DNA from 4 places in the Methylobacterium sp. XJLW genome. Region 3 is predicted to be linked to each of the others. Evidence: predicted binding sites of a transcription regulator. Region 3 holds the regulator's gene; each other region holds the start of a gene.
What was found. The regulator LexA, encoded in region 3, represses DNA repair genes until DNA is damaged. The targets are predictions, from matches to a motif close to TGTTCNNNNTGTGTTCNG.

Region 1 (4,208 bases), 1.8 Mb from region 3:
GGGTCGACGCGGCGGCAGCGGCACCTCCACGGACGGAACCGCCGCCGCCTGCGCGGCGGCCGGAGTCGCCGCAGAATTCGCGGCTGAAGCCGCGGCGGGATCTAGGGACAGGCTGGCGAGCTCGATCGTGGTGCCGGCCAGGGCGGCCGGTCGACGCGGCGGCAGCGGCACCTCGACGGCCTCGGTCGGGACCTCCGCCACTGCGGCCGCGGTGGGCGCGTAGGCCAGGGCTGAGGCCGCCGCGGTGTTCCGGGTCTCGGCGGCACCGCCGCTGAACAGGCTCGCCAGGGCGCTGGCCGAGGCCGCGACGGGCGCCACCACCGCCGCGACTTCCGTGGAAATGCCCTGGCGCTTGGCTGCGTAGTAGTAGCCGCGGTTATAGTATTGATACGCTTGGCCGAGATTGCCCTTGGCGGTCCGATAGGCGCCGGCAAGATAGGCTACGCCGTAGCGAAGGTTGGTTTCGGGATCGTACAGGCCGGCCGCATCGCCGGTGTAGCCGAGGCTGCGGGCAGTCGCGTGCTTGATCTGCATCAGGCCGAGGGCGCTGCCGCCCTTGGCCCGCGGATTGTAGTTGCTCTCGCGCTTGACGACGGCGTGAACGAAGCTTGCCGGCACGCCGTTCGCCTTGGCCTGCTGCTCGATCAACGCGTCGATATTGTCGTGCGCGCTCTGCCCGAAGGCGGCTGCGGGCACGACCGCGAGGACGGCGGCCAGGATGAGGCGATGCATTCCGAGACCCGGTGCTGCTTGTTCTGTGGTCAAGCTAGGTCACGGGGAAATGAGGCCGGAAAGCGGCCCCGGTTCGGCAGCCTGTGGGCGGCCGGGGTGTCGGGAGCGTTTGTGATCCGCGGGCCACAGCGACGCGTCACGCGGCGGCGCGGCGATCCAAAGGGATGCCTGGGGCGGCGGCCGGGCGGTCAGGGAAGGAGGAAGCGCTCGACCGCATGGGCGAAGCCGTCCGCGTCGTTGCTGTCGGTGACCGCGCGCGCAGCCGCCTTCACCGCCGCTTCGGCATTGCCCATCGCCACGGAGAATCCGCTGTGCGCGAACATCGGACGGTCGTTGCCGGCGTCGCCGAAGGTGGCGATCCGCTCCGGCGGGATGGCGAGATGCGCGCTCATCCAGGTGACGAATCGCCCCTTGTCGAGATGGGGTGGCGTCACGTCGAGGTAGTATTTCTGCGAACGGTGGATGGTGGCTTGACCGGCCAGGGCCGAACCGATCCGGGCTTCGCAGGCTGCCAGATGGGCGTGGTCGCGGCTGACGCCGACGATCTTGGCTGCGCTCCCCATGAGTGGGCCGAGATCGGCGACGACGCGGGGCTCCGCGCCGATCGTGCGGCGTTCGAGGTCGGCATAGGGGCCCTCCGGATCGCGCAGCCACCACGCCCCCTCGGCGAAGACCCAGACGTCCAGTCCCTCGGCCAACAGCCGGTCGAGGGCCGACCGGGCCGCCGCCTCGGGGATGGTCCGTTCCTCGATGGTCGAGAGGTCCGGCCGCACGACGCTCGCGCCGTTGAACGCCCCCATCGGCAGGTCGAGCTGGAGTTCGGCGACCAGATTCCGCAGCCCGATCGGCGGCCGGGCCGAGGCGATGCTGAAGCCGATGCCGGCCGCTCTCAGCCGCCGGACGGCCGTGACCGTCGCCTCGGTCAGGCGCTTGTCGCCGGTCACCAGGGTTCCATCGACGTCCGAGATCACCAGGGCGATGCCCGAAGCCTTGCCGGATCCTGCAATCATCCGCTCACTTCCCAACCGTATCCCGGCGCATTTCGGCCGCGAGTTCCGCGACCACCCGGTCGGCAATGGCCTCGGGCGATTCGCGGATGCCGACCGTGATCGGGTGTTCATCGGCCCCCGGAATCTCCAGGGCCGCAAACTGGCTGTCCAAGAGACGCGGCGGCATGAAATGGCCCTGCCGCTCGGCGAGGCGCTGCGCGATCAGGGTCCGGTCGCCGTCCAGATAGACGAGGCGAATCCGCTGGCTCCCGCGGGTGAGAACGTCCCGGTACGCGCGGCGGAGGGCCGAACAGGCCACCACGCCCGACTCGCCAGCGTCGAGGCGCTGCTGGATCCAAGTCGCAATCCGGGCCAGCCAGGGCGCGCGATCCGCATCGTCGAGGGCGAGGCCCGCATGCATCTTCGCCACGTGCTCCGGCGTGTGAAAGCTGTCGCCGTCCACGAAGATCCAGCCAAGCGTCTCGGCGATCAGCGCCGCCACGGTGCTCTTCCCGGAACCCGAGACGCCCATGACAACGAGCACCTGACCGGCGGCGGCCGTTCCGGCATCCGGCGCCGGCTCCGATTGGGACGTCATCCGGACCACCCTGGCTCCGAGGCGCGTCGGGGCGCTGCCCCTCACATCAATAGGAGCGGGTTTCCAGAAGGGAAGATCGCCGGGGATGCAAACGGGCCGCGGCGCCCGCAGGAACCGCGGCGCGGCCGGGCGCGTTCACCCGCAGACGCCGAACATTTAGGGAACATGAATCGCATGACTAGCACAACCGCGAAGGCAACACCGAAGGCCGGCCGGGGTACCGGATCGCATCAGGACGCTACGGAGAACCCCAAGACCGACCCGAAGGACGTGTCGAACCAGATCAAGGATCCGGATCAGTGGACGACTGGCGGCGAGCCGATGACCGGCGCGCAGGCCTCCTATCTGAAGACGCTCTCGGAAGAGGCCAAGGAGCCGGCGGCGTTCGATCCTGACCTCGACAAGGCCGAAGCCTCGAAGCGGATCGACGACCTTCGCCACAAGGCCGGCCACGCCTGAGCCAAGCCGGGCGCGTTTCCCCCGGCGCGCCCGTCGCCGTGTACGTCCGGGCGGCGTATCCCGGCTGGAATGGACAAGGTGGCCTGTTTCGAACACCTCGTTAAGCCGGCGGCAATGGCGAGAGGTTATCCCCCATGCAGCGCGTGAGGCCGCGCGGGCAGCGGGACTGAGAAGGCACGTTCGACCATGGATGAGCCGGGCGGCGGCGAAGCAGGACGGCGTGCGGTACGGGTCCGGACGGCGTTCGGCTTGACGGATCGGATTCGTGCCGAGGCCGTACGGTTCGCCCGCGACGTCCACGGATCCACGGCAATGGAATACGCCCTGCTCGGCGGCATGATCTTCCTCGTCGCCGTCGGCAGCATCCGGTACTACGTGTCCCGCGTCAGCGTCGTCTACGGCGACATCACCGCGGCAGTCACGCAGGGAAATTGAGCCGATCGGTTGCGGGATTGTCTGCCATTGGGCTGGAACGGCCAATGTGCGGCCGCTGATGACGTCCCGATTTGTATCTCGATATTGCGACCGCGGGCGAACGCCCGGCATTCGTCGTCTCGATGCCCCGAAAAAGCTGTGCTTAACGAGGATGACTTCGCAGTCTTGGCCGTGCCGGCCGGAGTGTGGCTCACCCGCTACGGACACCTGGGCCGCCATGGGCTAGGCACGGGCTCGGCAATACCGATGGGCAACATCTGGATGCGCAAACTTCCCCTTGTCCTGCTCGCCGTCACGGCGATGTCGGGCTGCACGTACCTGCCTGCGGCGGGTCCGACGGCGAGCGCGATCCAGGCGGGGGCGGAGGTGGCCACCGCCGACGGCGGCCTGATCGCCCGCTACGAGATCATCGACGTCACGCCCTCGGTGGTCGAGGCCCTGCGCGGCCGGCCGCTGGACAGCCTGCTCGCCTCCTTCGGCGACCACCGCCCTCCTCGGAGCCGGTGATCGGCGTCGGCGACATGGTCTCGGTCTCGATCTGGGAAGCCGGGTCGGGCGGCCTGTTCTCCGGGCCGCTGGTGGCCGACCGCTTCTCGGCGGGCTCCAAGTCCGCCCTCATCCCGAGCAGCCCGTCGGGCGCGACGGCGCCATCTCGGTGCCCTATGCCGGCCGCATCAAGGTCGCCGGCCGCCGCACCCAGGACGTCCAGGCGCTCATCGAGAACGAACTCGCCGGCAAGGCCATCCAGCCGCAGGTGCTGGTCTCGGTCACCCGGCCGATCAGCCAGGCGGTGACCGTCACCGGCGAGGGCGCCGCCGGCGCCCGCCTGCCGCTCTCGGGCCACGGCGACCGCATCCTCGACGTCATCGCCGCCGCCGGCGGCAACCGCGCGCCGGTCAACGAGACCTTCGTGCGGCTCTCGCGCGGCCCGGTGACCGCGACCGTGCCGCTGACCACGGTGGTGTCGAACCCCAAGGAGAACATCTACCTGCGGC
Region 2 (4,208 bases), 3.0 Mb from region 3:
CCTCGAGGATCGTCTGCGCGACCTCGCTGTGCGGCTGCGCCTCCACCAGTCGCGCCCACCGTGCGAAGCTCTCGGTGAGCGCCCGCAGGGTCGAGCGGACGCGGGGCTTCAGCTCGTCGGTCTCGCACAGGCGCTCGGCGGCGATCCGCAGGGGCAGCCGGTTGGCACGGCCGTAGGTGTGGAGCTGCTGCAGGGTGGCGTCGCCCAGGCCGCGCTTGGGCGTGTTCACGATCCGCTCGAAGGCGAGGTCGTCGCTGACATTCACGGTGGCGCGCAGATACGCCAGGGCGTCGCGGATCTCGGCGCGCTCGTAGAAGCGCGGGCCGCCGATGACCCGATAGGGCAGGCCGAGCTGGACGAACCGATCCTCGATCTCGCGCATCTGCGCGGAAATCCGCACCAGCACGGCGATCTCCGACAGGGGATGCTGCTTCACCTGGAGGGATTCGATCGATTCGGCGAGCATCCGCGCCTCCTCCTCGGAATCCCAGGCGCCCGTGACGGTGACGCGCTCGCCCGGCTCGTCGTCGGTGCGCAGGGTCTTGCCGAGGCGGCTCTCGTTCTTGGCGATCAGCCCCGAGGCGGCGGCGAGGATATGGCCGGTGGAGCGGTAGTTGCGCTCCAGCCGCACCACCACCGCGCCGGGGAAATCGTGCTCGAAGCGCAGGATGTTGTCGACCTCGGCGCCGCGCCAGCCGTAGATCGACTGGTCGTCGTCGCCCACGCAGGCGATGTTCTTGCGCTGTTGCGCCAGCAGGCGCAGCCACAGGTACTGCGCGACGTTGGTGTCTTGGTACTCGTCCACCAGGATGTAGCGGAACCGGTCCTGGTAATTGGCCAGGACGTCGGGGTTCTCCCGCCAGAGCTTAAGGCAGAGCAGCAGGAGATCGCCGAAATCGACGGCGTTTAGCGTCGCGAGCCGGGCCTGGTAGGCGGTGTAGAGCGCGCCGCCCTTTCCGAAGGCGAACGAGGCAGCCTCGCCCGGGGGCACCTGCTCGGGGCCGAGGCCGCGGTTCTTCCAGCCGTCGATGGCGTGGGACAGGGCCCGGGCCGGCCAGCGCTTCTCGTCGACGTTCTGGTCGGCGATCACCTGCTTCATCAGCCGGAGCTGGTCGTCGGTGCCCAGGATGGTGAAGTCGGATTTGAGCCCAACCAGCTCGGCGTGGCGGCGCAGGATCTTGGTGCCGATGGCGTGGAAGGTGCCGAGCCAGGGCATGCCCTCGCCGGCGGGGCCGATCAGCGTGCCGATCCGGTGCTTCATCTCCCGGGCGGCCTTGTTGGTGAAGGTCACCGCCAGGATGTCGAAGGGGCGCGCCCGCCCGGTGGCGATCAGGTGGGCGATGCGGGTGGTCAGCACCCGGGTCTTGCCGGTGCCGGCGCCGGCCAGCACGAGGATCGGGCCCTCCGTGGTCTCGACGGCGCGGCGCTGCTCGGGATTAAGCCCCTCGAGATAGCCGGCGGCGTCGCGGCGGAGGGCGCCCATGGCGCGGGCGGTGATGGACGTGGCGGGCGCGCCGTCCCCGGCGGGCTGCGCTTGCGGGCGGTTCTGCATCCCGCATCCCTGGACCAAATCGCGAACGGCGTCGAGGCCGTTCGCGCCGCGCCGGGACGATCCGCGCCCTTCGGGGCCCGCGGCCGGCTGCGGGGCGCCGCCGTCTCCCCGGTGGCCGCGGATCGGCACCTGTGTGATCGAGGGCCGACAGCGGCGGCGGAGCGCGACAAGCCCCCTCTCCCGCGCGGGAGAGGGTTGGGGTGAGGGATCAGGTCTTTCCGGAGAGGTCGCATCCCTATCCCTCTCCCGCACGGGAGAGGGGATCCGCGCCCGGTCCGGAGCTCCTGGCCCGGGGTGCCGCGGGCCGCCGCGCGCGCGCCGAGAGCCGCTCCGGACCGTGGCATCGCCGCTGGCGCTCCCGGGGGCTTATCGTGCTATGGCCGTGACAACTGACTCGCGGGGGCACGCGGGGCACGGCGGCACGGTGATGGCGCGGCCTCGCGGAGAGATGGTGCGGAACAGGACCATTGCGTGATCTTCTGACCGCGCTGGCGTGCGCCGTCATCCTGGTTCTCGTGGCGGCGCTCGCCGTTCCGCCCTTCGTCGACTGGCAGGCCCATCGCGCGCTCGTCGACCGGGCGCTCGCCCGGTCCCTCGGCGTCCCGGTCCGGACCGACGGCCGGATCGAGGTCCGGCTGCTGCCCTCGCCGCGGCTGCGCGTAGACCGCCTGCATCTCGGCGCCGATCCGGACCGGCCGAGCCTGGACGCCCGGTTCGTCAAGGCCGAGATCGCCCTCGCGCCGCTCCTGAAGGGCGAGTTCCGCTTCACCGAGACCCGGATCGGCCGGGCCGAGATCAAGCTCCCGGTCGCCGGCCCTGACGCCCTGAAGCTGCCGGCCGATTTCGGTGGCGCCCTGCGCGACCGCGACCTCGCGATCGAGAACCTGCAGATCCAGCAGTTCCTGGTCACCACGCAGGTGCCCGCCACCGGGCGGACCGACCAGCTCTACGTCCAGGACCTGCACCTGCAGGCGCCGGCCCTGGTCGGCCCCTGGCGGGTCGAGGGGACGAGCGGCGGCATCCCGTTCCGGGCGGTGAGCGGCACGCCGGGACCCGACGGGCGCCTCGCCGCCAAGATCTCCGGCGGCGGCGACGCGGCTCCGCGCTTCGAGGCGGATGCACGCTTTGGCCTCGCGCCGAGCGAAGCCGGCGGCTCCCTGGTCGAGGCCGAGGGCTCGGCGCGCCTCGTCGTCGGGCCGCCGACCCAGGCCGCGGGCGCCTACCTGCCCTTCTCGCTGGCCGGCACCTTCAAGGCCCGGGGTACGCAGGTGCGGTTCGAGGGCGTCGACCTCGCCATCGATCCCGGGGGCCGGAGCCTGCGGTTCGGCGGCACCGGCCGGCTCGATCTCCGCCAGTGGCGCGGCGGCCTGACCCTCGAGGCCCGCCGCCTCGACCTCGACGCCTTCCTGACCTCGGCGGAGGGCCAGAACCTGATCGGCCGCGGCCTGCCGCGCTCGGCCGGCAGCCTGCCGGCCATGCTCGATCTCGACCTCACGGTGGGCAGCGCCGTGCTCGGCGGCGAGGATTGGTCGAACCTCGCCCTCACCGGCACCTTGGAACGGGCCGGCGGCCTGCTGCTGCGCCGCCTGTCGGTGACGGGCCCGGCCGACGCCACCGTCGCGGCGAGCGGGCAGGTCGAGACGGCCCCGTTGCGTTTCACCGGCCCGGTGGCGCTCACCGCCCCCGATTCGGAGGCGTTGGGCCGCTATCTGCGCCGCCTCGGCGCCGAGGGGCCCCTCGTCGCGCTCCTCGACGGGCGCACGGTCGAGGCCGCCGCCGACCTGTCGGCCGCCGCCACCGGCCTGTCCCTGCGCAACCTGCGCCTCGGCCTCGGACCGGCGCGGATCACCGGCAACGCCCGCTACACCGCCGCCGAGGGCACCGAGCGCGGCCGCTTCGAGGCCCAGATCCGCGCCAGCGGCCTCGACATCGCCGGCCTGCCGCCCCTTGGGACGACGCTCGGGACCCTGCGCGACACCGACCTCGCCCTGACCCTGGAAGCGAAGGATGTCCGGTTCGGCGCCACGGGCTCCGGCACCGGGACGATCGCGGCGCGGATCCAGTCCGACGGCGCCGGCCTCACGGTCGACAGCCTCGACGTCACCGATCTCGCCGGCGCCAGCGCCCGGCTGTCCGGCCAGATCGGCGCGGACGGGACCGGCCGCGTCTCCGGACGGCTGAAGGCCCCGGCGGCGGCGCCGCTGCTCGGCCTGCTCGAGCGGGTCTGGGTGGGCGAGATCCGCCTGCTGCCCGCCGTCCTGCGGGACGCGCCCCTCGACCTCGCCGTCACCCTCGACCGGGCGGGCGGCGCGGCCGCGGCTTTGCGGACTCAGGCGCGGGGCAGCGCCGGCGGCGGCACCCTCGACCTGACCCTGGCGAGCCGCGGCACGCGGATCGAGGGCGGCACCGCCACGCTCACCGCGCCCCGGGCGGGGGCGTGGTTCGGCCGCACCGACATCGTTGGCCTCCAGCAGCCCGCCGAACTGCACGTGACGGCCGAGCGGCCGGACGGCCAGGCCCTCGCCCTGACGGCGAACGGCACGGTCGCGGGCCTCCGGCTCTCCACCGGCCGCCCGATCCTGGTCGGTCCCGACTTCGTGCCCACGGGCGGCGAAGTCCGGGCCGACACGGCCGATCTGGCGCCGTTCCTGACGCT
Region 3 (4,208 bases):
TGAGACGTGTCCAGCAGGAGTAGGCATGGGCAACGCGGCTCGGGGTTGTCGGCGAACTCCTCCGCACCGAATGGGACTTGGTCGAACTCGGACATGCCAATCCTCCGCCGCAACAGAGCAAGCGGCATAATCCTAGGTGGTACGCAATCCTCGCGGCCATGCAAGGGGTGACTTGACTGGCGACGGCCGCGGCGGAACTCCGACACCCACTTAGCTCTGCCGTCCAAGGCGTAACGTCCACGCTGGCAGGAGCACTGCCGGACAACCTGAAGGCCGGTTGGCTGAAGCGGTGGCGCCCAGCGGATGTCGACGGAGCGGTCGCTTACCCGCCGGCCAACCTTCCCAACAGGGTGTCGATCTCGGGCCTCCACATGGTGCTGGCCGCCGGCGTGGTGTTCTGGCTGGTGCGGGCGCTCCTCGCGCTGGTCCCCCATTGCGCGCTCCTCTGGCCGATCAAGAAGATCGCGGCCGGCTTCGCCATGGTCGGCGTCACCGCCTACTGCGCCTTTTCGGGCTGGGACATCGCCGCCGAACGCTCGCTGATCATGACCCTGATCATGCTGGGCGCGATCCTGGTGGACCGGCCCGCCCTGTCGATGCGCAACCTCGCCCTCGCGGCGCTGATCGCCCTGGCCCGGGAGCCGGAGGGCCTGCTCGGCCCGAGCTTCCAGATGTCCTTCGGCGCCGTGGCCGGGCTGATCGCCTGCGCACGGCTGATCGACGGGCGGCTGTTCGTGCGCCCCGGGGCGGGCCGGCTCGGTCGGCTCGTCGGCAGCGGCCTCTCGGCGGTCACCGGGACCCTGGCCACGACCCTGGTGGCGCAGGTCGCGACCGCGCCCTTCGCCACCTACCATTTCCAGACGATCCAGCCCTTCGGCCTCGTCGGCAACGCCCTGACCCTGCCGCTCGTCTCCCTCGTGGTGATGCCCTCCGCGGTGATCGGGATCCTCGCCTATCCCTTCGCCCTCGACCGCCCGATCTGGTGGCTGATGGGTCAGGCGGTGGGGGGCATGCTCGCCGTCTCCCATTGGATCGCCGGGTTCGAGCGGGCCATCGTGGTCGTACCGGCCTTCGGCACCGCGGCGCTGTTCCTGCTGACCGCGGGCCTGCTGCTCGCGACGTTACCGGCCTCCCGCCTGCGCTGGCTCGCCGTGCCGCCGATCCTGCTCGGACTCGTCGTCGCGGCCCGACCCGACCGCTACGACCTCTATGTCGATCGGCAGGGTGCGGGGGCCGCGGTGCGGGGGCCGGACGGACGGCTCGCGGCCCTCGGCAGCCCGTCCGGCTTCGTCCTCGAACAATGGCTGAAGGCGGACGGCGACGGACGGGGAGCCGGGGCACTGATCGTCCGATCGGGCAGCGGCCGCTGTGATCGGCTCGGATGCACCGCGCGCCTGCCGGACGGACGGGCGGTCGCCCTGGTCCGGGACCGGCGGGCCTTCCCGGAGGATTGCGCCCGCGCCGCGGTGCTGATCACGGGCCTCGTGGCCCCACCGACCTGCACCGGCCCCCTGGTGATCGACCGGCGCGTCCTGGCCGCCCAGGGCGCCGTCGCCCTCAGGTCCGATGGCGAGAGCTTCGTCGCCCATCACGCCCGGGCCGATGGCCGCGCCGTGCCCTGGCGACCACGCTCGGGACACGGGCCGGGACCGCCACAATTGGTCACCGCGCCCTCCGCGGAGGCCCGCGCCTCTGACGACGGGGCGACAACGCCTCCGGAAACCGATGCGTCGGGCGGGGACTTCGCCCCCGGCGACGCGCCGGCCGAGCCGCTTCAGTAGCGGCGGACGAGGCTGACGAGGCGGCCCTGGATCCGGACCCGGTCGGGCCCGAGGACGCGCGTCTCGTAGGCCGGGTTGGCGGCCTCCAGGGCGATCGAGGAGCCGCGGCGGCGCAGACGCTTGAGCGTCGCCTCCTCGTCGTCGATCAGCGCCACGATGATGTCGCCGGTATTGGCCGTGTCCTGCTTGCGGATCACCACGAGGTCGCCGTCGAGGATGCCGGCCTCGACCATCGAGTCGCCGCGCACCTCCAGGGCGTAGTGCTCGCCGCCGGCCACGAAATCCGGCGACAGGGTGATGGCATGGCTTTGGTTCTGGATCGCCGAGACCGGCGTACCGGCGGCGATCCGGCCCATCACCGGGATCGAAATGGCACGACCGGCGTCATCGATCATCCGCGTGCTGGCCGGGGCCGGCGGCTGCTTGGACTTGCCGCCCTCGACCACGCTCGGGGTGAAACGGCGCGGCTCGGCCGGGGCCGAAGATGGGGCCGAAGATGGGACCGTCTGGCTCAGGCTCTCGGGAATGCGGATCACCTCGATGGCGCGCGCCCGATTCGGCAGGCGCCGGAGGAAGCCGCGCTCCTCCAGGGCCGTGATCAGCCGGTGGATGCCGGATTTCGACTTGAGGTCGAGGGCGTCCTTCATCTCGTCGAAGGACGGCGGGACGCCGCATTCCTGCATCCGGCTCTGGATGAAACGCAGGAGGTCCAGCTGCTTGCGCGTGAGCATCGAAGGGGGACTCGCGGCTTGGCAGACCGCCCCGTGACGGTCTCTGAAACAAATCACGAACAGGTTAAACGTTCCGCAAGTGTTCCGCAAGGGCGGCACCGCTACGCTTGGCGCGTCGCTCCGCGCTCGCGGGAGCAAGGTCGAGAAACGCATTGACGGCGCAAGCGGAGCCGTTTCAATGCACCGCGGCGCCCCGCCGGGAAGGCGGCGGATCCGGGCCGCGGGCTGGGACCCTCTTGGGATGACGAGGATGCGACGACCCGCAGCTCTGCTGCCCCTCGGCCTCGCCGCCCTCGGCCTCGCCGGCTGCACCACCGGGTTCTCCTACATCTCGCGGAACTACGTGGCGCTCACCCCCCAGGTGGTGACGATCGGCTGCAAGGAGCCCTACGAGGTCTACGACAACCGGCAGATGCGCCGGATGCTGATCGTCTCGAACGCCCTGCGCGAATATACCGGCTGCAACCTGAGCGAGGCCCGGATCGATCCGGAGCCGAACGCCACCCGGGTGAAGCGCTTCCGCACCGCCGCCCGGGCCTATCTCGACGAGACCGTGCGCGAGGATTGCCGGATCACCGGCGAGACCGTGTTCGATCCGCTGAAGACCGAGTTCGCCTACGCCTGCGACACGCCGATCGAGAAGCGCGGCACCGTGGTCCCCCGCCTGCCGGGCCGCAATCCCGGTCTCGCCCGCTGACCGACCGGCGGCGCGCCGTCAGGCGCCCGGCTTCGGGAAGGTCCGTTCCGCCGCGTCGCCGGCGGCGGCGAGCAGGGCGCGGGCGAAGGCCCGGGCTTCCGCCCGGTCGAGAACGATCGCGGCGGTGACCGGCGCGCCGCCGAGGTCGGCCAGGGCGAGTTCCAGGCGCACCCCGTCGGGCACGGCGGTCGCCTGCAGGCTCCAGCCGGAGCCCCGATCCGTGCTCTCCGCCATCACATGTCCCTCCCGCCTGCCCCGGGAAAACGCCGCAGGCGCCCGCCGGAACCGGCCGTGCGCGGGACTGTTCCCGAGCCGTGCCCAGCGCTTCCCTGCCTCGCCTGTCCGCTTACCTCAAGGCCGCAGGCCCCGGACTCGTGGTGATGCTGGCCGATACGGATGTCGGAAGCCTCATCACGGCGGCCCAGAGCGGGGCGCGCTGGGGCTATTCGCTCCTGCTCCTCCAGATCCTGCTGGTGCCAATCCTGTACGTCGTCCAGGAGCTGACGGTGCGACTCGGGACCGCCACCGGACGCGGCCACGGCGCGCTGATCCGGGAGCGCTACGGGCCGGCCTGGGCCTGGATCTCGTACGGCGGCCTCGTGGTCGCCGGCATCGGCGCCATCGTCACGGAATTCTCCGGCATCGCCGGCATCGGGGACCTGTTCGGGGTGCCGCGGCTCGTGAGCCTCGGCCTGCCGGCCTGCCTGCTCCTGGGGCTCGTCTTCACCGGGAGCTACCGGCGCGTCGAGGTCGTGGCGATCGTGGTCGGCCTGTTCGAGCTGGTCTTCGTCGGGCTCGCCGTCGCGGCGCGGCCGAACCTGCCCGAGATCGTCGCCTCCTTCGGGCACATGCCGCTGGGCGACGGCCAGTTCCGGGTGCTGATCGCGGCCAATATCGGCGCGGTGATCATGCCGTGGATGATCTTCTACCAGCAGTCGGCGATCGTCGATAAGGGCCTGGGCTGGGAGCACGCGCGGCGCTCGCGGCTCGACACACTCG
Region 4 (4,208 bases), 300 kb from region 3:
GAACTTCGGCCAGTTCGGCCTGAAGGCGGTGGAGCCCGAGCGCATCACCGCCCGCCAGATCGAGGCGGCCCGCCGCGCGATCACCCGCGAGATGAAGCGCCAGGGCCGCGTCTGGATCCGGGTGTTCCCGGACGTGCCGGTCTCGTCGAAGCCGACCGAGGTCCGCATGGGCTCCGGTAAGGGCGCCCCGGACTATTGGGCGGCCCGGGTCCATCCCGGCCGGATCATGTTCGAGGTCGACGGCGTTGCCGAGAACATCGCCAAGGAGGCGCTCCGCCTCGGCGCCGCGAAGCTTCCGATCCGCACGCGGGTCGTCCAGCGCATCGCCGACTGAACGGAGGATATCGTGAAGTCGACCCAGAGAGTGTCTGATCTCAAGGCCCTGTCGCCGGATCAGCTGAATGACGAGTTGATCAACCTCAAGAAGGAGCAGTTCAACCTGCGCTTCCAGGGGGCCACCGGCCAGCTCGAGAACGTCGCCCGCGTCCGTGAGGTCCGTCGCGACATCGCCCGTGTCCGGACGCTGCAGCGCGCGAAGACGCTGCAGGCGGCCAAGAGCTGATACGGGCCGCTAGGAGAACACCATGCCGAAGCGCATCCTGCAGGGCACCGTCGTTAGCGACAAGGGCGAGAAGACCATCGTGGTCAAGGTGGAGCGCCGCTTCACCCACCCGGTGATGAAGAAGACCGTCCGCCGCTCGAAGAACTACCACGCGCACGACGAGGCGAATGTCGCCAAGGTCGGGCAGACGGTGTTCATCGAGGAGTGCCGTCCCTTCTCGAAGACCAAGACCTGGAAGCTGGTCGAGGGCGACGCCGCCCAGGCCGAGGCCGGCGAGGCCGCCTGATCCTGGGATCCCGGCGGCTGCGGTCTCCGCATCCGCCTGATCCCGGCCCGCGACGCTGCGGGATGGCCCCCGAGACGGGTCCATTCCTGGGTCGCGGCATGACCGGTTCGACGAACGCCCGGACGCAATTCGACTCGTAAGAGCCGGATTCGTGCCGGGCTTCGTCGTTTCGTCATCCTGCGATCTGAATGCGTGTGCAGGCGCCGTTGTGAAGCGCGGACGTCTCTGTCGGGACCGCCGCTCGCCGCGGTGGCGTCGCATACGGGTTGGGGGCGTGCCTGTTTGGTGGTGCCCCAACTCTGCGTCGAGGGTCTCTGAGGCCGCGGCCGAGTCCGGACGTCCGCTTCTTTCGTATTCCGCTATCGATCGGTGCCTTGGGCCCAAAACAAAACCCCATGGCGATCCTGCGATCGCCATGGGGTTCGGTCTTAATGGATCGGGCGCCGGACTTGGTCCACCGCCCGGTCTTCGGATCAGGCTTCGCCCTCGTCGAGATCGTCGGCGGTCGGGGTCGCGTTCTCCAGGATCTTCTCGGCGACCAAGCCGGAATTCTGCCGGATGGAGCCCTCGATCTCGGCGGCGATCTTCGGGTTGTCGCGCAGGAAGCCCTTCGCGTTCTCACGGCCCTGGCCGAGGCGCTGGCTGTTATACGAGAACCACGCGCCTGACTTCTCGACGATGCCGGCCTTCACGCCGAGGTCGATCAGCTCGCCGACCTTCGACACGCCCTCGCCGAACATGATGTCGAACTCGACCTGCTTGAACGGCGGCGCGACCTTGTTCTTCACCACCTTGACGCGAACCTGGTTGCCGATCGCCTCGTCGCGATCCTTCAGGGTCGAGATGCGGCGGATGTCGAGGCGCACCGAGGCGTAGAACTTCAGGGCGTTGCCGCCCGTGGTGGTCTCGGGGCTGCCGTACATCACGCCGATCTTCATCCGGATCTGGTTGATGAAGATGACCATGCAGTTCGAGCGCGAGATCGAGCCGGTCAGCTTGCGCAGGGCCTGGCTCATCAGACGGGCCTGAAGGCCTGGCTGGCTCTCGCCCATCTCGCCCTCGATCTCGGCGCGCGGGGTCAGCGCGGCCACCGAGTCGACCACCAGCACGTCGATGGCGCCGGAGCGCACCAACGTGTCGGTGATCTCCAGGGCCTGCTCGCCGGTATCGGGCTGCGAGATCAGCAGGTCGTCGAGGTTGACGCCGAGCTTGCGGGCATAGACCGGATCGAGGGCGTGCTCGGCATCCACGAAGGCGCAGACGCCGCCCTTCTTCTGGGCCTCCGCGATGGTGTGGAGCGCCAGCGTCGTCTTGCCGGACGATTCGGGGCCGTAGATCTCGATCACCCGTCCGCGCGGGAGGCCGCCGACGCCGAGGGCGATGTCGAGGCCCAACGATCCGGTGGAGACGGTCTCGACCTCCTGAACCTTGTCGTTCTTGCCGAGCCGCATGATCGAGCCCTTGCCGAAGGCGCGCTCGATCTGAGCCAGGGCGGCGTCAATGGCCTTGGACTTGTCCTTGTCCACGGGGGGCATGTCGACCACTTTCAATGCGGGCTGGGCCATCTGGCGGGCTCCTTATGAAGGGGTTGGACGCAGTTCACAACGCGCGTCGCCACCGCCTTCATGTACCTGTTTTGTTCTTATTCGACAAGGGCGGTACCGTGGGTTGTGCATAGCCTGCCGGCGCCATCGATGCGGTTCAGGGCGAACCGCGGACTCCGGCGCGCCGATCAGTCGGGGCATGCCCGGGATCCGGTGCCGCACTCCGTTCAGGGTCTGAACACGGTGGGCGGCACCGGATGCCGGATTTCGCAGGGAAGGGCCGGGACGCTGCCATCGACGACGCCATCGACGCCGTTCAATCGGCCATCGTCTTCTTCACGGTCTCGACGAGCTGCTTCAGACTGAAGGGCTTCGGCAGGAAGTTGAAGGTCTCCCCCTCCGGCAGGTTCTTGCGGAAGGCGTCCTCGGCGTAGCCGGAGACGAAGATCACCTTCAGGTCGGGCTGATGCTTGCGCACCTCCCGCAGCAGGGTCGGGCCGTCCATCTCGGGCATGACGACGTCGGAGACGACGAGGTCGATCGGCTGGGTGCCCTCGCGGACGATCGCCAGGGCCTCGAGGCCGGAGGCCGCCTCCAGGACCGTGTAGCCGCGGGCCGAGAGGGCGCGACTGTTGACCGCCCGGACGGGATCCTCGTCCTCCACGAGCAGGATGGTGCCCTGCCCCGTATGATCCGCGGCGGGCTTGCGCGGCGCCGGCTTGTCGGCCGTGGCCGGAGCCGGTGCACTCCGCGGCGCGCCGGCATCGCCCGGCTCGGCAGCCGGCCGCGGCGACCCGGAGACCGGCGCGAGCGGCTCCGCGCGCGGGAGCGCCGGCACCGCAGCCGGGGCCGGAACCTCCTCTGGTTCGGCCACGGGCACATGCCGCGGCAGGTAGATGCGGAAGGCGGTCCCCTCCCCGATCGTCGACTGCACGTCGATGGTGCCGCCCGATTGCTTGACGATGCCGAACACCGTCGACAGGCCGAGTCCGGTGCCCTTGCCGATCTCCTTGGTGGTGAAGAACGGCTCGAAGATCTTCTCCATCAGCTCGGGGGGGATGCCCTGGCCGGTGTCGCGCACCTCGATCAGCACGTGGTCGCCGGCCGGCGCCCCGCCGCGTCCCTCCGCATCGGAGGCCGCCCCCGGATCCAAGACGTTCTCCGTCCGGATCATCAGCTTGCCGCCCTCCGGCATGGCGTCGCGGGCGTTGACCGCGAGATTGACGATCACCTGCTCGAACTGGTTGACGTCGGCCTTCACGGGCCAGACCTCGCGGCCGTGCTTCAGCTCCAGGGCGACCCGCTCGCCGAGCAGGCGCTTGAGCAGGAGAGTGAGTTCGGAGAGCGCCTCTCCGACATTCATCACCTCCGGACGCAGGGTCTGCCTCCGGGAGAACGCCAGGAGCTGGCGGACGAGGCCCGCCGCCCGGTTGGCGTTCTGCTTGATCTGCATGATGTCCTGGAAGGCCGGGTCGGTCGGCCGATGGCTCGCCAGCAGCAGGTCCGAGTACCCGATGATCGCCTGCAGCACGTTGTTGAAGTCGTGCGCGATGCCGCCCGCGAGCTGGCCGACCGCGTTCATCTTCTGGGCCTGGGCGACCTGCTGCTCCAGTTGCCGCTGCGCCGTCGTGTCGAGGGCGTACAGGATCACCCGCTCGGCCTCGTCGGTCTGCTGCCCCGGATCGCCGCCGTCGGCGGGGCTGAGCCAGACCCGGGCCGAGCGGCCGCCGGGCCCGGTCAGCTGGACCTCGATGGGTTCCGGATCGGTCCGACCGCTCGCCGCCCGGGCGAGCCCGGCTTCCAGGGCGGTCCGGTC

Region 1: a site for LexA is predicted at 2,468-2,485, ahead of A3862_RS12830 (DUF3072 domain-containing protein). Genes of this name have one in related genera too.
Region 2: a site for LexA is predicted at 1,563-1,580, ahead of A3862_RS07320 (ATP-dependent helicase). Genes of this name have one in related genera too.
Region 4: a site for LexA is predicted at 2,475-2,492, ahead of recA (recombinase RecA). Genes of this name have one in related genera too.

What each region holds. Positions count from the first base shown of each region.
Region 1 covers NZ_CP016429.1:2,760,042-2,764,249, forward strand. Annotated here, with positions in the region: gene A3862_RS12815 (lytic transglycosylase domain-containing protein) at 1-732, opposite strand, end outside; gene A3862_RS12820 (Cof-type HAD-IIB family hydrolase) at 921-1,742, opposite strand; gene A3862_RS12825 (gluconokinase) at 1,747-2,319, opposite strand; gene A3862_RS12830 (DUF3072 domain-containing protein) at 2,494-2,778, shown strand; gene A3862_RS12835 (hypothetical protein) at 2,965-3,213, shown strand; partial or broken gene A3862_RS12840 (polysaccharide biosynthesis/export family protein) at 3,475-4,208, shown strand, end outside.
Region 2 covers NZ_CP016429.1:1,587,306-1,591,513, reverse strand. Annotated here, with positions in the region: gene A3862_RS07320 (ATP-dependent helicase) at 1-1,552, opposite strand, end outside; gene A3862_RS07315 (AsmA-like C-terminal region-containing protein) at 2,020-4,208, shown strand, end outside.
Region 3 covers NZ_CP016429.1:4,608,251-4,612,458, forward strand. Annotated here, with positions in the region: gene A3862_RS21325 (vWA domain-containing protein) at 1-95, opposite strand, end outside; partial or broken gene A3862_RS21330 (ComEC/Rec2 family competence protein) at 348-1,781, shown strand; gene lexA (transcriptional repressor LexA) at 1,775-2,512, opposite strand; gene A3862_RS21340 (hypothetical protein) at 2,763-3,209, shown strand; gene A3862_RS21345 (hypothetical protein) at 3,228-3,443, opposite strand; gene A3862_RS21350 (NRAMP family divalent metal transporter) at 3,524-4,208, shown strand, end outside.
Region 4 covers NZ_CP016429.1:4,311,849-4,316,056, reverse strand. Annotated here, with positions in the region: gene rplP (50S ribosomal protein L16) at 1-334, shown strand, start outside; gene rpmC (50S ribosomal protein L29) at 347-562, shown strand; gene rpsQ (30S ribosomal protein S17) at 585-848, shown strand; gene recA (recombinase RecA) at 1,322-2,383, opposite strand; gene cckA (cell cycle histidine kinase CckA) at 2,709-4,208, opposite strand, start outside.